4 regions of the Mesorhizobium sp. M1423 genome follow, and region 3 is predicted to be linked to each of the others. Evidence: predicted binding sites of a transcription regulator. Region 3 holds the regulator's gene; each other region holds the start of a gene.
The links. The regulator HrcA, encoded in region 3, represses chaperone genes, less so after heat shock. The targets are predictions, from matches to a motif close to GTTAGCACTCNCNNNNNGNGAGTGCTAAC.
Positions count from the first base shown of each region.

Region 1: groES (co-chaperone GroES) is a predicted target of HrcA. The motif match lies at 2,628-2,656, and genes of this name have one in related genera.
Region 2: NKG95_RS18860 (co-chaperone GroES) is a predicted target of HrcA. The motif match lies at 3,680-3,708, and genes of this name have one in related genera.
Region 4: groES (co-chaperone GroES) is a predicted target of HrcA. The motif match lies at 1,549-1,577, and genes of this name have one in related genera.

Region 1 covers NZ_JAMYKU010000019.1:42,915-48,720, forward strand. Annotated here, with positions in the region: gene bioZ (3-oxopimeloyl-[acyl-carrier-protein] synthase BioZ) at 1-740, shown strand, start outside; partial or broken gene NKG95_RS22535 (aspartate 1-decarboxylase) at 792-1,123, shown strand; partial or broken gene NKG95_RS34340 (NrtR DNA-binding winged helix domain-containing protein) at 1,195-1,358, shown strand; gene NKG95_RS22540 (S46 family peptidase) at 1,702-2,172, opposite strand; gene groES (co-chaperone GroES) at 2,709-3,005, shown strand; gene groL (chaperonin GroEL) at 3,068-4,723, shown strand; gene NKG95_RS22555 (ABC transporter permease family protein) at 4,933-5,166, shown strand; gene NKG95_RS22560 (ABC transporter permease family protein) at 5,163-5,426, shown strand.
Region 2 covers NZ_JAMYKU010000014.1:123,711-129,516, reverse strand. Annotated here, with positions in the region: gene NKG95_RS18900 (ATP-binding protein) at 1-382, opposite strand, end outside; gene NKG95_RS18895 (response regulator transcription factor) at 393-1,058, opposite strand; gene NKG95_RS18890 (hypothetical protein) at 1,123-1,422, opposite strand; gene NKG95_RS18885 (DUF3168 domain-containing protein) at 1,821-2,231, opposite strand; gene NKG95_RS18880 (hypothetical protein) at 2,466-2,714, shown strand; gene NKG95_RS18875 (hypothetical protein) at 2,759-2,983, shown strand; gene NKG95_RS18870 (DUF1488 family protein) at 2,980-3,246, opposite strand; gene NKG95_RS18865 (hypothetical protein) at 3,243-3,515, opposite strand; gene NKG95_RS18860 (co-chaperone GroES) at 3,759-4,097, shown strand; gene groL (chaperonin GroEL) at 4,200-5,806, shown strand, end outside.
Region 3 covers NZ_JAMYKU010000015.1:58,492-64,297, reverse strand. Annotated here, with positions in the region: gene NKG95_RS19450 (PQQ-dependent sugar dehydrogenase) at 87-1,442, opposite strand; gene NKG95_RS19445 (hypothetical protein) at 1,543-1,740, opposite strand; gene hrcA (heat-inducible transcriptional repressor HrcA) at 1,774-2,886, opposite strand; gene rph (ribonuclease PH) at 3,019-3,735, shown strand; gene NKG95_RS19430 (VOC family protein) at 3,769-4,179, shown strand; gene rdgB (RdgB/HAM1 family non-canonical purine NTP pyrophosphatase) at 4,179-4,856, shown strand; gene hemW (radical SAM family heme chaperone HemW) at 4,853-5,806, shown strand, end outside.
Region 4 covers NZ_JAMYKU010000024.1:85,835-91,640, reverse strand. Annotated here, with positions in the region: gene NKG95_RS25885 (GyrI-like domain-containing protein) at 1-435, shown strand, start outside; gene NKG95_RS25880 (bifunctional helix-turn-helix transcriptional regulator/GNAT family N-acetyltransferase) at 473-1,408, opposite strand; gene groES (co-chaperone GroES) at 1,637-1,933, shown strand; gene groL (chaperonin GroEL) at 1,996-3,651, shown strand; gene NKG95_RS25865 (TetR/AcrR family transcriptional regulator) at 3,869-4,468, opposite strand; gene NKG95_RS25860 (zinc-dependent alcohol dehydrogenase family protein) at 4,567-5,574, shown strand; gene NKG95_RS25855 (OsmC family protein) at 5,627-5,806, shown strand, end outside.

The DNA.
Region 1 (5,806 bases), on a different contig from region 3:
CCTCGACGCCCGATCACCTCCTGCCGCCCAGCGCGCCCCTGGTCGCACATCGGCTGGGGCTCGGCCGCGCCGGCGCTGTCGATCTGACCGGCGCCTGCGCCGGCTTCATCTATGCGCTGATGTTTGCGGACGGATTTACCCGCCTGCACGGCAAAGCGAGCCTTGTTATCGCCGCCAATATCCTCAGCCGCCGCATCAATCCCTCTGAGCGCGCCAGCGCCGTGCTGTTTGCCGATGCCGCCGGCGCCCTCGTGATCGGTCCCTGCGAGGATACTGATCGGGGGATTCTCGGTGCCTCCGTGGATTCGGACGGCTCGCGATACGGGCTGATCCAGATTCCCGCAGGAGGAAGCAACAAGCCGTTCCACGGTGACCTCGACCTCGAGCAAACCCGAATGACGATCACCGACGGCCGTGAAGTGTTTAGCAACGCCGTAGACATGATGACTGCCTGCTCGCTGGACGCACTCGCCGCAGCCCGCATGCGGCCGCAAGACATCGATCGGTTCGTGCCGCATCAGGCCAATGCCCGCATTTTCGATGCGGTGGGGCGAAACCTCGGCATTGCGGATGAGACGATCGTGAAAACGATCGCCGAATATGGCAACTCTTCCGCCGCGACGATCCCGCTCTCACTGTCGCTCGCCAATCAAGCGGAGCCGTTTCGGCCGGGCGAGAAAATACTCCTGGCGGCGGCAGGTGCGGGACTCAGCGGCGGGGCGCTCGTCGTCGGGATTTAGCCCAGCGAAGCTGCTCACTGGCTCTGTGAGATGAATAGGACAACGGGACCAATGCGAAAAATAGTCGCCGGCAAGCTGCACGGCATCCACGTCACCGAAGCAAACCTCAACTACCACGGTTCGATAACGCTCGACCCTGACCACTGCGAAGAAGCCGGGATCCTTGCCAATGGATTCGTGGAGACATGGAGCAAGACTTCCGGCGCGCGAATCTCGACCTATGTCATCCTCGGCGAGCGCGGCTCTCGATGCTGCATCCTCAACGGCGCGGCCGCCCGGACCTGCCAGCCAGACGACCAGATCATTGTCTGCAACTCCATCCATCTGGACGAAGCGCACATTCCTCTCTGAAGCCGCGGATCGTTACGTTCGTCATCAACAATGTCGTCGGCTTCTCGCCGATGGAAATGCGCTGACGCGGACCGCGTTGACCATTACATCGGCAGGGGCGCTTCAGCAGAACTTTCGCCGGTTGATGGAGCAGCAGGAACTGGTGGAGGAGACCGGCGAAAGTGCTCTGATACCGGCGGTCGGCCGGCGAAGCCTTATCGCTTCCGCCACCATGTCCTCGACGAAACGGCGGTCGCCCGGACAAAATTGCCGCTGGCACGGGCTTGACTTCTTTTATACTCAACGTAGAAATATACCCTTATAATCAATTCGATTATAACGAGAAATTCATTCGCACCGTCCGAACCCACGGTCTCGCTCGGGGGGAACTGTGGGTAAGAAACAACGCATCGTCCTGCTGGCAGCTGTTTTGGCGTCTGCCTTTGGCTTTTTTTGCTGATCCTGATCCTGCAGATGGTCAGTTTTTTGGTTGACTAGGCACGCGCAAGCGGGATGGATCGCGCAGAGACACGCGGAAGTTTTTTCGCCAGCGAAACCCAGTCGCGCCAGCAGGGTGGGCGCCACGTCCAGTGCCACCGACCATGCGAGATGCCGATTGTTGGCGCGTCTGTCAGTTCGCGCGGCCATATTCATTCTGGTGCCGATCTGTTGCCTTTTCTGCTTTTCCCATGCGTTTTAGGCCGAGCCATTTGTGAAGCGGGCGGTCGATGGATCTGCGCCTGGCGATTGCCTGCCGTTGCCTGCTTGATCTGGGCGGCATAATCCGAGAGCGAACGCTGCAACCGCGGTTCGAATTGCGCGAAGTTGAACCGACTTCATCCGCCGTCAGGAACTGGTGGGTTGCGCCGGGAAAGCCGGCGACCATCACAAAGTCGCCTTCCTTGACGCCTTCACAGGCTATGGGTAGCCAACTCTTCGGCCGGTAAGGCACATTGTCGCGCGCATATGGCCGGGAGGAACCATCAGGAGCGACATAGGCGCGATAAAAGCCGAAGTCGCCTGTGTGGCGCGGCCACATCCAATTGTCCGTTTCGCCGCCGAAGTTACCGATGCCGAGCGCGGGCGCATAGACAAGGCGCACGTCCTCGATTTCGTTCGTCCGCCGACGTAGCCTTGACCGTTCAGAGCAAGGCGATGGCAGTTGCTTTGGCCAAACATTTCAAATTCGAGTTCATGCTGACTGTCCCTCTCATCTTGCCTCCTGTTCTCCGCAGATTGGATTGGTGACCATCGGGTGGCCGGAGTCCTGGCGCCCGCGCGGCGGCCACACCGTAAATACCGAGTGGACCGTTAACGCAGGAATCCTGATGGCGCTCACCTCTCATTATATCGGTCGCGCGCAACGTTTGCGGATCATCCGCTGCACCGATCGTGCCAAATGAATAAGCCTTCAATTACAAATGGTGAGCCTCCCCATCCATGTCCTATCTCCGACGTCTTTCACGTAAAAGGCTCGGTGCTTCCACGCTCGTTTGCTCTTCGCCCGTCCCTCTTCCGTCTTGACTAGCAGGAGCCTACGGCCTATCTCACTGCCGCGTTAGCACTCGCTTCTGGTGAGTGCTAACCACGCTCCGGCAACGGAGAACCGTTCAACATCCGCACCAGGGAAATCCAAAAATGGCAAAGTCGAATTTCCGGCCGCTTCATGACCGCGTGGTCGTTCGCCGCGTCGAGTCCGAAGCGAAGACCGCCGGCGGGATCATCATCCCCGATACGGCGAAGGAAAAGCCGCAGGAAGGCGAGATCATCGCCGTCGGTTCCGGCGCCCGTGACGAGGTCGGCAAGCTCGTCCCGCTGGACGTCAAGGCCGGCGACCGCATCCTGTTCGGCAAGTGGTCGGGCACCGAAGTCAAGCTCAATGGCGAAGACCTTCTGATCATGAAGGAATCCGACATCATGGGCATCATCGGCTGAATATCGGCCTCACCCTCGTTTAAATCTTCGGGCTCAATCCAAGCCCCTGCCAGGAGCTAAAAATGGCTGCCAAAGACGTAAAATTCTCCCGCGACGCTCGCGAGCGCATGCTGCGCGGCGTCAACATCCTCGCCGACGCGGTGAAGGTCACGCTCGGCCCCAAGGGCCGCAACGTCGTCATCGACAAGTCGTTCGGCGCACCGCGCATCACCAAGGACGGCGTCACCGTCGCCAAGGAAATCGAGCTTGAAGACAAGTTCGAGAACATGGGCGCGCAGATGGTTCGCGAAGTTGCTTCGAAGACCAACGACATCGCCGGCGACGGCACTACGACCGCGACCGTTCTGGCACAGTCGATCGTCCAGGAAGGCCACAAGGCGGTTGCCGCCGGCATGAACCCGATGGACCTCAAGCGCGGCATCGACCTCGCCGTCGCCGACGTCGTCGCGACGCTGATCAAGAACGCCAAGAAGATCAAGACCTCGGAAGAGGTTGCCCAGGTCGGCACCATCGCCGGCAATGGCGATGCTTCGGTCGGTTCGATGATCGCTGAAGCGATGCAGAAGGTCGGCAATGAGGGCGTCATTACCGTCGAGGAGGCCAAGACCGCCGAGACCGAGCTCGAAGTCGTCGAAGGCATGCAGTTCGACCGCGGCTATCTCTCGCCCTACTTCGTCACCAATGCCGAAAAGATGGTTGCGGATCTGGAAGACGCCTACATCCTCCTCCACGAGAAGAAGCTCTCCAACCTGCAGGCCATGCTGCCGATCCTCGAGGCTGTCGTGCAGACCTCGAAGCCGCTGGTCATCATCTCCGAAGACGTCGAAGGTGAGGCCCTTGCCACGCTGGTCGTCAACAAGCTGCGTGGCGGCCTGAAGATCGCTGCCGTCAAGGCGCCGGGCTTCGGTGATCGCCGTAAGGCCATGCTGGAAGACATCGCCATTCTCACCGGTGGCCAGGTCATCTCCGAAGACCTCGGCATCAAGCTCGAGAATGTCGGCCTCAACATGCTCGGCCGCGCCAAGAAGGTGTCGATCTCCAAGGAGAACACCACCATCGTCGACGGCGCCGGCAAGAAGGCCGAGATCCAGGGCCGCGTCGCCCAGATCAAGCAGCAGATCGAGGAGACCACCTCGGACTACGACAAGGAGAAGCTGCAGGAACGTCTCGCCAAGCTGGCGGGCGGCGTTGCCGTGATCCGCGTCGGCGGTGCGACCGAAGTGGAAGTCAAGGAAAAGAAGGACCGCGTCGATGACGCCCTCAACGCGACCCGTGCGGCCGTCGAAGAAGGCATCGTTCCCGGCGGCGGCGTCGCCCTGCTGCGGGCTTCGCTGGCCATCACCGTCACCGGCGCCAACTCCGACCAGGCCGCCGGCATCAGCATCGTGCGTCGCGCGCTGCAGGCTCCGGCCCGTCAGATCGCGGCCAACGCCGGTGCGGAAGCTTCGATCGTTGCCGGCAGGATCCTTGAGAACAAGGGCGCGACCTTCGGCTACAACGCCCAGACCGGCGAATATGGCGACATGATCGCCATGGGTATCGTCGATCCGGTCAAGGTTGTGCGCACGGCCCTGCAGGACGCGGCCTCGGTCGCCGGCCTGCTGGTCACCACCGAAGCCATGATCGCGGAGGCTCCGAAGAAGGAGTCCGCTGGCGGCGGCATGCCGGCTGGTATGCCCGGCGGTGGCATGGGCGGCATGGGCGGTATGGATTTCTAATCCAGCCACCTATCAACCTACAGCGGAAAGGGCGGCAGCAATGCCGCCCTTTTTTGTGTGCCGAGCATGATCGACAGCTTTAGACGTGCAAGTCCTCTACCCAGCCTGATGGCGGCGAAGCGCAACGGCGTCGTCGTGAGACGGGGTCTGGCCGTGTCCTTTCGTTCAGCCGCTGGTCGAAACTCGTGCTGCCTTCCGCCGTGCCGTCGATCTTTACAGGGCTGCGAGAAGGCCTTGCCAACGGCTGGCAGACCCTGGTTGCGGTAGAACTCATCGCATCGTTCGAAAGGCTCCGATACCTGATCGCCTATGGTCGTCAGCTCTTTCAATTGGAACTCGTTCTTTCGGCCATGATCGTGGTCGGCCTGACCGGATTGGGACCCACGGCCTGCTCACGCTTGCCTAAAACCATCTGCAACGCTGGCGTCCGGAGACCCAGATGAGCCTGATCACGATTACAGGTCTGGATAGGCTGTCGCACGGCGCTTCCATCGCACCGCCGCCCTTCCGCTTCATCGGCCGACATCTGCGGCCGCTTGCGGAGCCGATGGCGCTGCTCGCGATTTGGGAGTTGCTCGCCCATGCCGGCGCTGCTGACCCACGTTTTCTACCGCGGCTGGAAGAGGTGGCGGCCGCGGCATGGCAGAGTTCAGCCGAGGTGGCCTTGGCTCCAATCTTCTGGCGAGCCTGGAACATGACCTGATCGGTTTCGTGTGTGGCAGTGTGGCGGAAACGCGTTTGGTCTGGTGATCGGATTTTCCCGCCTCATCGAACGCCTGAGAGGCTCGTGGTCGCGGTTGTATTACCGCTATTACGTGACCTGATCACGTTGACGATGCCAGCACCTTCATTGGCCACTTTCTGGACCATGTACGTCACATCAGGCTCCCCCGCCCGATCGACACGAGCCGGCTCTGTAACCAAGCCGCCGTCATATGGCGGTTCCACGACGGCACTGGCGGCAGTCGTCTTCTCAGCGGCTACAGGTGGACGTTTCAGCAGCCAACAACTCCGATGGTGGCAAGGACAGGCAGACCAAGCACCGCGTAGAAGCCGTACTCCGCTGGAGTTCGCCTCGGAAGT
Region 2 (5,806 bases), on a different contig from region 3:
CCTCGGCAACGCTTGGCGACGGGATCGCCTTGGTCATCGACGACGAATGGAGATCACCGTGCACGCCTTCCGAGGCAGGCTCGACCGACCAGTACCAGCCGGAATTCGGCTCCGAGAACCTCAGATCGCCAAGGTCGGGAGCGCCGGTCAACTGGCCGCTTTCGGAAACGCCGACCGAGCCGATCAGGTTGAACAGATGCGCCGAGAGCAGGCTGTCGAAACCGCGCTCGCTGGCCTGGCGATAGAGCGTGGTGATCAAGGTGAAGATGACGACCAGAGTGAGGATCGCCCAGACCGTGGAAAAGGCGATGACGCGAAACGCCAGCGAACGCGGCCATGACCGCAGCGACGGCGTGTTCGAGACGGCGGGTTTTGTAGGCAGCGGTTCCGCGTTACGCCTCCGGCTTACGCATGCGGTAGCCCATGCCGCGAACGGTTTCGATCATGTCGATGCCCATCTTCTTGCGAAGCCGTCCGACAAAGACCTCGATCGTGTTTGAATCGCGGTCGAAATCCTGGTCGTAGAGATGCTCGACCAGCTCGGTCCGGGACACCACCTCGCCCATATGGTGCATCAAATAGGCAAGCAGGCGGAATTCATGCGAGGTCAGCTTCAGCGGAACACCATCGACGTCGGCCTTGGAGGCCTTGGTGTCGAGGCGCAGCGGTCCGCAGGTCAGCTCCGACGAGGCATGCCCGGCGGCACGCCGGATCAAGGCCCGCACCCTGGCCAGGATTTCCTCGATGTGGAAAGGTTTGGTGACGTAGTCGTCGGCGCCTGCGTCGATACCGGCAACCTTGTCGCTCCAGCGGTCGCGTGCCGTCAGGATCAGCACCGGCATCTTGCGGCCGCCACGGCGCCAGCGCTCGACCACGCTGATGCCGTCTATCTGCGGCAGGCCGATGTCGAGCACGACGGCATCGTAGGGCTCGGTGTCGCCGAGAAAGTGCCCTTCCTCGCCGTCGAAAGCGCGATCGACGACATAGCCGGCATCGACCAGCGCGTCGCCGATCTGCCGGTTGAGATCCTTGTCATCTTCGACGACGAGTACGCGCATGCGGGAGGCCTGTTGAAGCTGTTCAGATATAGGCCGATTCCGGCAGACTGGGAAACGGCACGGTTCAGTTCAGCGGAACGACGATCTCCGAGCGACGCGGACGCTGCCCTTCTTTGCCCGGAACCAGCACGACGATGACGCAGACCGGCTGGCCGCCGCGTGTCGACTGCGAGGCCTTGGCCAGGGTGCCGCCATTCTGCTCGGCCACCTGCTGGCCGATCGCATAGCAGTCCGAGGCGGCGAGGACGACCGGTTGGGGCTGCTCGGGCACGACAACGGGGATCGCCATCGCCTGCGACGCAAGCAGACCGGCGGCTGAGAGCGCCAGTGCCGCGGTCCGGAAGTGGGAGCAAAGGATGTTCATGGTCAGCGTTCTAACGCGCTGGTGCTGAACGTGATATGAACGGTGAACGCTCGAATGCATGCCCGCCACACCCCTGAAGCGCGAGATTACCGGATTGCCATCTCGCCGCCCGTCTCGCGAAATCGCCAAAGTTTAACCTAGCCCTCCGATCCTTCGCCGACAACCGGCATCATTTGGCGGAGAAGGCAATCGCTTCAGGTGTGCGCCGACTTCGACAATCGATCCGGGACAATCGATCCGGCAACCGAAGGCAGGTTCAGGCGAACCGACCTGAAACAAAAAAACCCGCTCGGCGGCGGGTCGTTGGCGCCAATCAGCACCATAGTGAAATTAGTAGCATAGCTGCCGGCACAAAGCAAGAACAAAATTGCCCGATTCTTACGGAAAGTGCCCGGCGGTCAGCCCTCATCCTCGATCATGGCGCGGAAACGCAGCAGCCCGTGATGGGCCGAAAGGTCCTCGTCGTAGCGGGCTTCGGCGAATTCGAGCTTGAGATAGGCGCGGCGATGTTCGCCAAGCGAGAGTGCCGCATCTCGCAAGCGGGCGCTGACCAGGTCCATGATGTCGAGCGTTTCCTTGCTGGCCTCGGACTTCGACCAGACATGCAGCGTCAGCAACTGCTCGGCGTTGTTCTCCGTGCCCGTAGCCCAGTCGTAAACGCTGGTGCGGCCGAAGGTCATGTGGGGAAACGCAACATTTTCCGGCGCACGGTCGAACAATCTTGCGTCGCCCAGTGCCGCCGATAAATCGGGATCGCCATTCACTGCCTCGAATATGGCCTTCTGCAATTCGACGGGTGGCGCGGTCATTGTCTTTCCCCTCGCCCGTCGCGTCGACCTCCCTGCTGCGTAGCTGCGTTGCATGGCGGCATCCCGGCAAAGCGCGAATCAGCGCGTCTCATACGGATTATGAACCTTCATGATCTCGGGAATAAGCCCTGCTACTGGAACCCGCGACGCCGCGGCCTTTCGCGTCACGGACGCCCTTGAGGGTGACGCGAATTCATTTGGCGTGCAGGGCGTTCGAAGAACGATGCTATGAAGATGTCTGGTTTCCAAACATTCGAGGTCGTTTTCGTGCGCGAGCCATCGCTGCTGCCTGTTTTCGGAAAGCTTGGGGTCAGGGCGCGGCCGGTCGCGATTGCGGCGCCGACCATGTCGATGACCATCAAGAATTTGGTCAACCGCACTCGGGAGCTGCTCTCGGCGCACGGTAGCCTGGCCCTGAAGCTGTTCGTCGTTTTGTGGACGGTGCTTGTCCTGGCGGCAATATTCTTCGTCGCCCAAGCCTGACCGAGCGACATTCATCGATCGGGCGGAAACTAAAGGATGCCAAGATGGCAAACCGCTACGCGCTGCGTATGGGACGTCCTCACAGCTGGACCGTCTTCTACGTCTTCACCGGCCAGCCTGTCGAGCTCAAGCAGCAATCCATGGTCGGCATGAACACGTGCGATGCGCACGCGATGGTCGATCGGCTGAACAGTCGTGACATCGCGGCGGGCGAAGGCGGATCGGAAGCCCCGAGAAAGCGTCTTGTGGACGGATCGCGACGGATCTAGCGAAAATCGGCCGCAGTCAGCACATATATGCTCCTGCGGGTGCGGGCATAGGCATTCCTGGCGACATCGTGGATCGAGGTGGAAGCCGTGTCGAAGGCCGCCAGATAGGTAGCTTCCGAGGCCGCCGTTCCCGGCTGCACTTTGGAGATGGCATCGGTTGCGACAGAGAAGGAAATCTGGAACATGCCGTCATGGCCGACGAAGCGGATGCGTTTGCTTGCCTCGTCGTAGCTGCGGCTGGGATTGGGAAATGTCAGGCTCATGATTTGGCCTCCCTCGATACGGATACGGCCTGCTTGACTGTCCGCGGCGCCCGCTTCCTCTTTGGGGCGACCGGATTCAGAGCTGCCGCCGCGCGATCCGCCTCTTCCTTGGCCAGTCGCAATTCCCTCAATCTTGCCGTTTTGATAGCCCTGGCCTTGGCCTCCGAGAGATATTCGGCAGTTGCTTTGTTCCGCTCCGCCGTTTTCTTTTGATTTTCCATGAAGCGAGCCTGAGCTTTTTCCATGATGTTCTGATTGCCTTCGGCCATCGGTAAAATCTCCCTTGCAGCGAAAGTCGTGAGTGTGAACTTCACCATAAAATAGGTGTTCAAAGACAGAAATTCAATTTCATTAATATTCGGCAATGCCCGAACACCAAGGGATAGCCAGGCAAAATAATTCATTCAATATTTGACATACCCCATGAATATTTTTTGGCACTCCTATCAATCGAGTGCCAAGGCGCCTATAGAGAGGGGCGGCCGCCTAAGCCGGCCCCAGAAAGAGTCCCCATGAAATTCCGGCCACTCCACGATCGCGTCGTCATTCGGCGCGCCGAAAGCGACACCAAATCCAAGGGCGGCATCATCATCCCCGACAATGCCAAGGAAAAACCGCAGGAAGGCGAAGTGATCGCCGTCGGGCCGGGCGCGCGGGACGAAAGCGGCGTGCTGATGGCGCTCGACGTCAAGGCCGGCGACCTCATCCTGTTCGGCAAATGGTCCGGCACCGAGGTCAAGATAGACGGCGAGGACCTTGTGATCATGAAGGAGGCCGACATCATGGGCATCATCGACAAGAGCGAGATGGGTATCATCGACAAGAGCGTGGCTACCAAGAAGGCCGCCTGATTGGAATGCCGCGCGCCCTGCCGGGCGCGCAAAGGATGCTCCAAGCTTTGATTCAGGCGCGCTGCAAGCGTCTTGCCACAACCAACCGAACTGGAAAAAATCATGTCTGCCAAAGAAATCAAATTTTCCACCGACGCGCGTGACCGCATGCTGCGCGGTGTCGAAATCCTCAACAACGCCGTCAAGGTGACGCTCGGCCCTAAGGGCCGCAACGTCATCATCGACAAGGCCTATGGCGCGCCGCGCATCACCAAGGACGGGGTGACGGTGGCCAAGGAAATCGAACTTTCCGACAAGTTCGAGAACATGGGCGCACAGATGGTGCGCGAAGTGGCTTCGAAGACCAACGACCTCGCCGGCGACGGCACCACCACCGCCACGGTGCTTGCCGCTTCCATCCTGCGCGAGGGCGCCAAATTCGTTGCCGCCGGCATGAACCCGATGGACCTCAAGCGCGGCATCGACCTTGCCGTCACCGCCGTCGTCAAGGAAATCCAGGCTCGAGCCAAGAAGGTCAAGTCCTCAGGCGAGATCGCGCAGGTCGGCACCATTGCCGCCAATGGCGACACCAGCGTCGGTGCCATGATCGCCAAGGCGATGGACAAGGTCGGCAATGACGGCGTCATCACCGTTGAGGAGGCCAAGACCGCCGAAACCGAACTCGACGTCGTCGAAGGCATGCAGTTCGATCGCGGCTATCTCTCGCCCTATTTCGTCACCAATGCCGAGAAGATGCGCGCCGAGCTGGAGGACCCTTACGTGCTCATCCACGAAAAGAAGCTCGGCAATCTGCAGGCGCTGCTGCCCATCCTCGAAGCCGTGGTGCAAAGCGGCAGGCCGCTGTTGATCATCTCCGAGGACGTCGAGGGCGAAGCGCTGGCGACGCTGGTCGTCAACAAGCTGCGCGGCGGCCTCAAGGTCGCGGCCGTCAAGGCGCCTGGCTTCGGTGACCGCCGCAAGGCGATGCTGGAAGACATCGCCGTGCTCACTGCCGGACAGATGATTTCCGAGGATCTCGGCATCAAGCTGGAGAACATCACCATAGACATGCTCGGCCGCGCCAAGCGCGTGCTGATCGAGAAGGACACCACCACGATCATCGACGGCGCCGGCGAGAAGGCCACCATCCAGGCGCGCGTCCAGCAGATCAAGGGGCAGATCGAGGAAACCACTTCCGACTACGACAAGGAGAAGCTGCAGGAACGTCTCGCCAAGCTGGCGGGCGGCGTTGCCGTCATCCGCGTCGGCGGCGCCACCGAATCCGAGGTCAAGGAAAAGAAGGACCGCATCGACGATGCGCTGAACGCCACCCGCGCGGCCGTCGAGGAAGGCATCGTTCCCGGCGGCGGCGTCGCGTTGCTGCGCGCCAAGGCTGTGCTGAACGGGCTGACCGGAGCCAATGCCGATGTAACGGCGGGCATTTCGATCGTGTCGAGAGCGCTCGAAGCGCCGATCCGGCAGATCGCCGAGAATTCCGGCGTCGAAGGTTCGATTGTCGTCGGCAAACTCGCCGACAGCAAGGACCACAATCAGGGCTTCGATGCCCAGAACGAGGTCTATGTCGACATGATCAAGGCCGGCATCGTCGACCCCGCGAAGGTGGTGCGGACGGCGCTGCAGGACGCGGGCTCGATTGCGGCGCTACTGATCACTGCTGAGGCCATGATCACAGACGTTTCAGCCAAGGAAGCCGCTGCTTCGCCCGGCGG
Region 3 (5,806 bases):
ATTCGCTCTTGTCGCACAATGTGGAAGTTGGGTGAATTCCCTCGGCCCGGATTCGATTGCGCCAGCGCAGCAGGCGACACCGCCGTTCAAGAGCGGCCGTCTTCGTAGGTAACGCGCCAGATGGTGCCGTTGCCGTCCTCGGTGACGATCAGCGAGCCGTCCTTGGCCATCGCGACACCGACCGGGCGGCCCCAGACGGCGTCGTTCGAGATAACGAAGCCGGTCATGAAGTCCTCATATTCGCCGGTCGGCTTGCCATCCCTGAATTTGAGCCTCACCACCTTGTAGCCGGTCCTGGCGCCACGATTCCACGAACCATGCATGGTGACGAAGGCGTCACCCTGATAATCCGCCGGGAAGTTGTTGCCGTCGTAGAAGGCTATATTCATCGGCGCCGAATGCGCCTGCATCAGTACGTCCGGGACAGTGGCCTTGCCGGCTAGGTCGGGCCGCTCGCCCTGATGGCGCGGATCCTCGTGATTGCCGATGTAGTACCAAGGCCAACCATAGAATCCGCCGTCCTTGACTACAGTTGCAAATTCGAACGGCACATTGTCGCCGAGTTCGTCGCGCTCATTGACGACGCACCACAATGCGCCGGTGGCGGGCTGCACGGTCATGCCCGTACAGTTGCGCAGGCCGGTGGCGACAGTTCGGGGATTTTTCCCATCCGGATCGAAGGCGAGCACATCGGCACGGCCGTCCTCGGAGCCCCAGGCCGCCCCGAGCGGCTTTGATTTGGCCCAGGCGTCGAGGCCGCTATCCGGCTCCTTGCCTATGTCCTCGGCGACGTTCGAGGCGGAGCCAACCGACAGATAAAGCGTCTTGCCGTCCGGCGAGAAGGCGATGTCGCGGGTCGTGTGACCGCCCGACGGGATTTTGGCGACAATGGTTTCTGGTTTACCGGATGCCTTCAGGTCACCGTCGCGATAAGGAAAGCGGACGATGCTGTCGCTGTTTGCGACATAGACCCATTGCGGCTTGTCTCCTGGCGGATAGAAGGCGATGCCGTAGGGATAACTGAGCCCCTTGGCGAAGATCGCTTTCTCGATGGGCTTGGCGCTGCCCTCGGCGAGACGATAGACACGTATCTGGTCGGCATGGCTGTTGGCAACGAACAGGTCGCCATTCGGAGCGACGCGCACGACGCGCGGATTGACGATGCCGGATGCGATCAGTTCGGCCGAAAAGCCCGGCGGCAAATCTGGCTTGGCGCTTTCGGGCCGTTCCGCCACGCCGGCGCCGTTCGACGCGGATTGGGCGGGATCGGCTGGCGGCATGTCTTGCGGCCCGATCAGGCGGCGGGTGCCAGGCCTGTCGGCGTGCCAATCGCCAAAAGCGGCTTCGCCTTTGAGCACCTTCTGATCCGCCTGCTGGGCGGCTGCCGGTGTCGCAACAAGGAGAGCAGCGGCAATGGCCGCAAAGCCGCCAGATCGGATCATCAACGTCCTCCGGGATTCGCCTCGAAAAGGGCAAACGGGATGAGGCATTGGTCGTTCAAGCGGCCGTCCAGCACACGAGGATTTGAAGCCGAACTCCGATTCACTTGCCGGCGGCGTAGAAATCGTCGTCGAGGCGCTTTTCCAGCGCGACCAGATCGGCCGGCAGCGGCAAGCCCATGGCCCGCATCTCTTGCAGCTTCTCGCGCAACTGCTCTTGCACCTCGTGCTGATCCTCAGGCTGGTTGATCATTTCTTCGAGCAGCAGGCTGATCTGGGCCTTGAACGATTCCAGCGCCATTCTTTTTCTCCTTGCGGCAGGCCGCGGCGGCTCCTAGCGCAGCATGCGCGAAATCAGCTGCGCGGTATAGTCGACCATCGGTACTATGCGCGCATAATTCAGCCGCGTCGGCCCGATGACGCCGAGCGCACCGACGACGCGGGCGTCCTTGTCGCGATAGGGTGCCACCACCAGTGATGAGCCCGACAGCGAAAACAGCTTGTTTTCCGAACCGATGAAGATGCGCACGCCCGGGCCCTCCTCGGCGAGGTCGAGGAGCTGGATCAGTCCGTCCTGGGTTTCGAGATCCTCGAAGAGATGCCGCAGCAATTCGATGTCGGCCTGGGCAGTGACGTTTTCCAGGAGATTGGCGCGGCCGCGCACGATAAGCCGCCCAGGCACCCCGCTTTCGGCGCCTGCCCAGACCGCCAGGCCCTTCTCGACCAGATCCTGTGAAAGCGTATCGAGGGCTGCCCTGGTCTCTTCCTTGATGCGGGCGATCTCGACCCGCGCTTCGGCCAGGGTGCGGCCGCGAATATGGGCGTTGAGGAAATTGGAGGCTTCGTGCAATTGCGAGACGGTGATGCCGGCGGGCAGATCGACGACGCGATTTTCGACGTCGCCGTTCTGCGAGACCAGCACGGCCAACGCCTTGGTCGGCTCGAGCTGGATGAATTCGATGTGCTTCAGCGCCACCTCGTTCTTGGCGGCGAGCACAAGGCCGGCGCCGCGCGACATGCCGGACAGCATCTGGCTGGCCTCGGTCAGCATATGCTCCAGCGTCGCGCCCGAGCCGGAGGCGCGCACCTGCGCCTCGATGGTGCGGCGCTCCTCGTCGGAGAGGTCACCGAGTTCCATGAACGCATCGACGAAGAAGCGCAGGCCAGCCTGGGTCGGCAGACGGCCGGCCGAAATATGCGGCGCATAGATCAGGCCGAGATGCTCGAGGTCGCTCATCACGTTGCGGATGGTGGCCGGCGATAGCGACGACGGCAGGATGCGCGACAGGCTGCGCGAGCCGACCGGCTCGCCATCCCTCAGATAAGAATCGACGATGCGCCGGAAGATGTCGCGCGAACGCATGTCGAGCGATTGAAGCGCGGGCGATTGCAGCGCGTGCGACGGGAGCACGTGCGATTGCGAACCGGGATCGACTGCCTTGGTCATTTCGAGCCAAAAACCTCCGGCCCGAAGATATAGACTTCCGCGGCGTCGGCGCAACCGGTCCATTTTCCTTTGCGCCTCACGCCCAGTGCGGCTACAAGCCGGCCAAGATCCCGAAGAAAGAAAGAAGCCTGAATGCGCCCTTCCAAACGCCAGTTCGACGAAATGCGCCCCATCTCCTTCGAGCGCGGCGTCTCCAAGCATGCGGAAGGCTCGTGCCTGGTGAAGTTCGGCGACACGCATGTGCTGTGCACGGCCAGCCTGGAGGAAAAGGTGCCGGGTTGGATGCGCAACTCCGGTAAGGGCTGGGTGACGGCGGAATACGGCATGCTGCCGCGTTCGACCGGCGAGCGCATGCGCCGCGAGGCTTCGGCCGGCAAACAAGGCGGCCGCACGCTGGAGATCCAGCGGCTGATCGGCCGCTCCCTGCGCGCCGTGGTCGATCTGCAGGCGCTCGGCGAGCAGCAGATCACCGTCGACTGTGATGTGATCCAGGCCGATGGCGGCACGCGCACCGCTTCGATCACCGGCGGCTGGGTGGCGCTTTACGATTGCCTGCGCTGGATGGAAGCCCGCCAAATGGCGAGCCTGGGCAAGGTGCTGAAGGATCACGTTGCGGCGATCTCCTGCGGCATCCATGATGGTCAGCCGGTCATCGACCTTGACTATATCGAGGATTCCTCGGCCGGAACCGACGCCAATTTCGTCATGACCGGCAAGGGCGGCATCGTCGAGATCCAGGGCACGGCCGAGGGCGAACCGTTCTCGGAAGAGCAGTTCGCGACCTTGATGGGGCTGGCCAAGAAAGGCATTCAGCGCCTGGTCAGCCTGCAGCAGATGGCGGTGGACTGATCTTCAGTTTATGACGATGAGGGTGACGATCCTGTGACTCCTTCCGCAATCCTGGAATCAGCACTCTACGTAACGGATCTTGCTGCCGCGGAACGGTTCTATTCGGGCGTCCTCGGGCTCGATCCGCTCGGCAAGGTCGAGGGCAGGCATCTCTTCTTCCGCTGCGGCGACGGCGTGCTGCTTATCTTCAATGCCGAGGCGACGAAAGTGCCGCCGCCGGCCGACGCCAGGCTGCCAGTGCCGCCGCATGGCGCCGTCGGCGAGGGCCATCTCTGTTTCGCCGCAAGCGCCGACGAGATCGTGCGCTGGAAAGCGCACCTGGAAGCAAAGAGCATCGCCATCGAAAGCGAGTTCGAGTGGCCGCAAGGCGGCCGCTCGATCTATATTCGCGACCCCTCGGGCAATTCGATCGAATTCGCCGAGCCAAGAATCTGGGGCATCTGATGCATTCGCAGACTGTTCATTCGCCAATTGTTCATTCGCTTGATGGGCATAAGATCGTCGTCGCAAGCCACAATGCCGGCAAATTGCGCGAATTCGCCGATCTGATGGCGCCGTTCGGCATAGAAGCGAGGTCCGCCAAGGAATACGGCTTGCCGGAACCGGACGAGACCGGCACCACTTTCGAGGAGAACGCGCTCATAAAAGCCTTGGCCGCTGCCAAGGCCACTGGATTGCCGGCGCTGTCGGACGATTCCGGCCTATGTGTCGATGCGCTCGACGGCGCACCCGGCGTCTACACTGCCAACTGGGCCGAGACGCCGGACGGCCCCCGCGACTTCGGCATGGCCATGCAGCGCACGGAAGTGGCCTTGCAGGAAGTTGGCGCGATCGCGCCTGCTCAGCGCAAGGGCCGCTTTGTCGCGGTCATCTGCCTGGCCTTTCCCGACGGCCAAGCTGAATATTTTCGCGGCGAGGTCGAGGGTACGCTGGTATGGCCGCCGCGCGGCGAACTCGGCTTCGGCTACGACCCGGTGTTCTTGCCCAACGGGTTCGAAAAGACTTTCGGCGAGATGACCGCTGAGGAAAAACATGGCTGGAAGCCCGGCCACCCGACAGCGTTGTCGCACCGCGCCCGCGCCTTCCAGAAATTCGCGCAAGCCCGATTGGCCGCCGCATGACTATGCTGCTCGACCGCAGCCCGGGTTTCGGCGTCTACATCCACTGGCCGTTCTGCGCGGCCAAGTGCCCCTATTGCGACTTCAACAGCCATGTCCGCCACCAGCCGGTCGACCAGGAGCGTTTTGCGCGCGCCTTCGAGGCCGAGCTGGCGACCATGCGCGGCCGCACCGGGCCGCGCGAGGTGACAAGCATCTTTCTCGGTGGCGGTACGCCGTCGCTGATGAAGCCGCAGACCGTGGCGGCGGTGCTAGATGCCGTGGCGAAGAACTGGACGGTACCAGATGGCATCGAGGTGACGCTGGAGGCCAATCCTTCCTCGGTCGAGGCCGAGCGCTTTCGCGGCTATCGCGCGGCGGGCGTCAACCGGGTGTCGCTTGGCGTGCAGGCGCTGAACGACAAGGATCTGCGCTTTCTCGGCCGTTTGCACAATGTCGATGAGGCCCTGCATGCGATCGGCCTGGCGCGCGAGATTTTCCCACGGTTGTCCTTCGACCTGATCTACGCGCGGCCGGACCAGACGCCTGAAGCGTGGCAGACGGAACTCGAGCAGGCGATCGGCCACGCCGCCGACCATCTGTCGCTGTACCAGCTGACCATCGAGGAAGGCACGCCGTTCCATGCACTGCATGCAGCAAGGAAATTCATCATTCCAGACAACGATGTTGCCGCCGATCTCTATGCGTTGACGCAGGAGATCACCGCCGCGCACGGACTGCCGGCCTACGAGATTTCCAACCACGCCAGGCCCGGCGCTGAAAGCCGGCACAATCTCACCTACTGGCGCTATGGCGAATATGTCGGCGTCGGTCCCGGCGCGCATGGCCGTTTCGTCGAGAGCGGGCGGCGCGTGGTGACAATCGCCGAGAAAATGCCGGAGACCTGGGCCAATCTGGTCGAGGCCAAGGGCCATGGCGTCACCGGCGGCGAGATCCTAACGCGATCGGAAGAA
Region 4 (5,806 bases), on a different contig from region 3:
CGGCCGTTTCTCATCGCCGGTCTCGGCGAGCGCTACAGCTGCGAAACCAGCGCCGGCATCCCGATGCAGTGGCAGCGGTTCGGCCCCTATATTGGCAACATTCCTGGCGAGATCGGCGACGTCGCCTATGGCGTCTGCGTCAACGGCGACGACGCCGGCAATTTCGACTACATCGCTGGCGTCGAAGTGTCCGATTTTTCGGACCTGCCGAGGGAGTTTTGGCGTGTGCGCGTGCCGGCGCAGAAATACGCCGTGTTCGCCCATCGTGACCATATCTCGACCATCCGCCGCACGGTCACCACGATCTGGAACAAATGGCTGCCAGCCTCTGGGCACGAGATCGCCGATGCGCCGGAATTCGAGCGCTACGGCCCCGAATTTGATCCGCGCAGCGGCAATGGCGGGCTGGAAATCTGGATACCGGTCAAAGGGTGAGGCACGGCAGGCCGGCGCCGAAGCGCCGGAAGCGCTGCTACAACTCCAAATTCCAGTTCTGGCCGACCAGATCCTTGCCGAAGGAATGGTGGCGCTCCTCGTTGGTCAATTTAAAGCCCGCAGCCTCATAGATGTGGCGGGCGGCGGCGAGCACGTCGTTGGTCCACAGCGTCAGTGTCCTGTAACCCGTGGCGCGGCAAAAGCCGATACATTCCTCGACCAGCCGCTTGCCGATGCCGAGACCTCGCGCCGAGGGCTCGACGTAGAGCAGGCGCAATTTCGCCACCGCGTCCGACTGGCGCACGACGAAGACGGAGCCGACGACCTCGCCTTCCCGCTCGGCGATCCAGCTGCGTTCCCATTTCGGATCGAAGGATTTGACGAAGGCACCGAGGATTTCGGCGACCAGCGCTTCATAGGTTTCGTCCCAGCCATATTCCTGCGCGTAGAGCAGGCCCTGGCGATGAATAATCCAGCCGATGTCGCCGACTTGCAGAGGCCGCAGCATATAGGGAATTTTGGGCTCGGCGCTTCCGCCCAGCAAACGCTGCACCGTCTGCATGGCTTTGACCAGCCTGTCCTGTTCGGCATCCGAAAGCCGGTCGAGCAAAGCCGCGACCTGGTCGTGCGAGCCCTGGTTCAGCGGTGCGAAGGCCTGCCGCCCGGCCTTGGTCAGCGCGATCGACGAGCGCCGCGCATCCGCCTCGATCGTGGCACGCTCGACCAGATCACGCTCCTCGAACTTCTTCAGCAGCCGGCTGAGATAACCGGCATCGAGGCCGAGATCGCGCCCAAGATCGGTGGCGGTCAGGCCATCGCGATGCGCCAGCTCATAGAGCACCCGCGCCTCGGTCAGCGAGAAGGTGCTTTTCAGCAGCCCTTCGTCGAGCAGCCCGATCTGGCGGGTATAAGAGCGGTTGAAGGCCCGCACCGCGTCGATCCGCTCCTTGCCTGGGTGATGATGAATGGTCATGGCATCCTCCTCCGGGCAAGATCAGCGATTTAGTTGACTTGGTCAAGTATCTGTTTGAAGCATCCGTTTGAAGCAATTGTCCTGATGATGCTCACCGGGCGCCTTGACTCGCGCGAGTTGCCAGACTATTTCAGCGCCACGTTAGCACTCCCCCAAGATGAGTGCTAACCATGTCCGGCGCCGCCGGACGGAGGAACTGTTCTCACCATTCTCATCGAGGAATAAAAAATGGCAAAGTCGAAGTTCCGCCCGCTTCATGACCGCGTGGTCGTTCGTCGGGTCGAATCCGAATCCAAGACCGCGGGCGGGATCATCATTCCCGACACGGCGAAGGAAAAGCCGCAGGAAGGCGAGATCATCGCCGTCGGTTCCGGCGCCCGTGACGAAGCCGGCAAGCTCGTCCCGCTGGACGTCAAGGCCGGCGACCGTATCCTGTTCGGCAAGTGGTCGGGCACCGAAGTCAAGCTCAATGGCGAAGACCTTCTGATCATGAAGGAAGCCGACATTATGGGCATCATCGGCTGAATATCGGCCTCACCCTCATTTAAATCTTCGGGCTCAATCCAAGCCCCTGCCAGGAGCTAAAAATGGCTGCCAAAGACGTAAAATTCTCCCGCGACGCTCGTGAGCGCATGCTGCGCGGCGTCAACATCCTCGCCGACGCGGTGAAGGTCACGCTCGGCCCCAAGGGCCGCAACGTCGTCATCGACAAGTCGTTCGGCGCACCGCGCATTACCAAGGACGGCGTCACCGTCGCCAAGGAAATCGAGCTTGAAGACAAGTTCGAGAACATGGGCGCGCAGATGGTCCGCGAAGTTGCTTCGAAGACCAACGACATCGCCGGCGACGGCACCACGACCGCGACCGTTCTGGCACAGTCGATCGTCCAGGAAGGCCACAAGGCGGTTGCCGCCGGCATGAACCCGATGGACCTCAAGCGCGGCATCGACCTCGCCGTCGCCGACGTCGTCGCGACGCTGATCAAGAACGCCAAGAAGATCAAGACCTCGGAAGAGGTTGCCCAGGTCGGCACCATCGCCGGCAATGGCGACGTTTCGGTCGGCTCGATGATCGCGGAAGCGATGCAGAAGGTCGGCAATGAGGGCGTCATCACCGTCGAGGAAGCCAAGACCGCCGAGACCGAGCTCGAAGTCGTCGAAGGCATGCAGTTCGACCGCGGTTATCTCTCGCCCTACTTCGTCACCAACGCCGAGAAGATGGTTGCGGATCTGGAAGACGCCTACATTCTTCTCCACGAGAAGAAGCTCTCCAACCTGCAGGCCATGCTGCCGATCCTCGAGGCTGTCGTGCAGACCTCGAAGCCGCTGGTCATCATTTCGGAAGACGTCGAGGGCGAGGCCCTGGCCACGCTCGTCGTCAACAAGCTGCGTGGCGGCCTGAAGATCGCCGCCGTCAAGGCGCCTGGCTTCGGTGATCGCCGCAAGGCCATGCTGGAAGACATCGCTATCCTCACCGGTGGCCAGGTCATCTCCGAAGACCTCGGCATCAAGCTCGAGAATGTCGGCCTGAACATGCTCGGCCGCGCCAAGAAGGTGTCGATCTCCAAGGAGAACACCACCATCGTCGACGGCGCCGGCAAGAAGGCCGAGATCCAGGGCCGCGTCGCCCAGATCAAGCAGCAGATCGAGGAGACCACCTCGGACTACGACAAGGAGAAGCTGCAGGAACGTCTCGCCAAGCTGGCGGGCGGCGTTGCCGTCATCCGCGTCGGCGGTGCGACCGAAGTGGAAGTCAAGGAAAAGAAGGACCGCGTCGATGACGCCCTCAACGCGACCCGTGCGGCCGTCGAAGAAGGCATCGTTCCCGGCGGCGGCGTCGCACTGCTGCGCGCTTCGCTGAGCATCAAGGCAACCGGCGCCAACTCCGACCAGACCGCCGGCATCAGCATCGTGCGTCGCGCGCTGCAGGCTCCGGCCCGTCAGATCGCGGCCAACGCCGGTGCGGAAGCATCGATCGTTGCCGGCAAGATCCTTGAGAACAAGGGCGCGACCTTCGGCTACAACGCCCAGACCGGCGAATATGGCGACATGATCGCCATGGGTATCGTCGATCCGGTCAAGGTTGTGCGCACGGCTCTGCAGGACGCGGCCTCGGTCGCCGGCCTGCTGGTCACCACCGAAGCCATGATTGCGGAGGCTCCGAAGAAGGAGTCGGCTGGCGGCGGCATGCCTGGCGGCATGGGCGGCGGCGGCATGGGCGGCATGGGCGGTATGGATTTCTAATCCAACCCATCAGCCTTCATGTACGGAAAGGGCGGCCGAGAGGTCGCCCTTTTTCGTTGATGGGACGGAGGATGAGAGGCGGTCCGATTCCAAAGCAAGCGGAAGCATACCCCTGACCGTTTCTTCGGCGTCGGCGCAGAACGTGAATTGCAGAGCTGGAGCGTCGGCCCTTCGGCAGGGCTCCGCGCTGGCCTCGATGCCGTGGAAGCGCGAAACGTTAATGCGCCGTGACTGCGATCTCTTTCGCCGGCAATGCCCCCTCAATCAGCGCCGCGACCTCATCGGCTACCGCCAGCACCGGGGCGCGGTCGCGGGTGGCGCGTGCGATCACCATCAGCCCTTCCAGCGATGATTCGACCAGCAGCGCCAGCGCGTGCGCGCGGCGCTCGGGCACCCCTGCCCTGACGAAGGCCGCCCTGAGCAGGCCTATCCATTGCTCGAAGGCCGACCGGCACAACTCAGCCAACTCCGGCATGTCGGTCGGCGAATCCAACACCACGGGCGCGATCGGGCAACCGAGCGTGAACTGGTTGTCTTCCAGCATGCGCGCGACCGATTGGTAGATGTGGTGGACCGCCACCGCCGGATCTTTTTCGGCAGCGAGCGCGGCGTCCAGCCTCTGCGTCACATCGGCGACGCTATCGCGCGTAACCTCGACGACCAGTTGATCCTTGCCGCCCGGAAAGTGGAAGTAGAGCGAGCCTCTCGGTGCGCCTGAGGCGCTCAATATGTCGTTGAGCGACGTGCCGTGGTAGCCGCGCTGCCTTAGCAGCAGCGCCGTCGTCTCGAGTATGCGGGTGCGGGTGTCGTTCGCCATGTCAACCTCTGTCAGGAATGAGCATTATAGGCCTTGCCTCGAATATGACAACCGGTCTATATAATATGTAGATCAGTCTATATATCAATGAGGGGCGAATGCGTAGTTATCGTCTTGAAGGAACCGGCGTGACCAAGTGCCTGGTGATGCGCGACGGGACGCAGCCGACGCCGAAGCCGCACGAGATCGTCGTGCGTGTCCGCGCCACATCGCTCAACCGCCGCGATACGATGATCCTCAACGGCACCTATCCGCTGACGCCGCGCCAAGGCGTTATCCCGCTGAGCGACGGTGCCGGGGAAGTCGTTGCCGTCGGAGATGCCGTCACCCGCTTTGCCGCCGGCGACCGCATCACCGGCAGCTATTTTGCACGCTGGATTGATGGCCGCATCAATGCCGGGCTGATCGACCAGCTTGGCTGCACGCTGGACGGGATGCTGACTGAATACGCGGTGCTCGACGAGCAATGGGCGGTGTGGCTTCCCGATCTGGACTGGCATCAAGCGGCGACACTGACCTGTGCCGGCCTGACCGCTTGGAATGCCGTGACGGCGGCCGAGATGCCGAAGCCCGGGCAGTGGGTTCTGGTCATCGGTTCAGGTGGCGTCGCGCTGTTTGCGCTGCAATTCGCCAAGCTGCTCGGCTGCCGGGTCGTGGCCGTCAGCTCGCGCGGCGAGAAGCTGGACCGGCTGCGGGCGCTGGGCGCCGACCTCGTCGTCTCGACGGCCGACATGCCGGAATGGGGTGCAGCTGTGCGCGAGCAAACCGGTGGCATCGACCTCGTCGTCGAGACCGGCGGCCCGCCGACCTTCGCGCAATCGATGATCGCCTGCGCGCTTTACGGGCGCATCGTGCTTCTCACCATACAGGATGCGAAAGGCGGGACGGTGCAGATCCCCGGCCCGGTCTACCAGCGCAGCCTCGCCACCATCAGCCGCCTCTTCGTCGGCAATCGCACCAACCTCGAAGCCATGCTGCGCGCCATCTCGGTGCATCGGCTTAAGCCTGTCATCGACAAGGTGTTCGCCTTCGACGAGGCCCAAGACGCCTACCGTTATTTCCAGCAAGGCGACGTCTTCGGGAAAGTGGTCGTCGACGGCGCCTGACTGGTTCGCCCCCAAAATCTGATCGACCCCCTCAAATCAAAGGAGAGACACAATGACCATTCGTGAAGCAGAGGCCCAATGGCAGGGATCGTTGAAAGAAGGTTCGGGCCGGCTGAGGCTAGGCAGCGGCGTATTCGAAGGCGCCTACTCGTTCCCGTCGCGTTTCGAGAACGGTCCCGGCACCAACCCCGAGGAATTGATCGCGGCGGCGCATGCCGGCTGCTTCTCGATG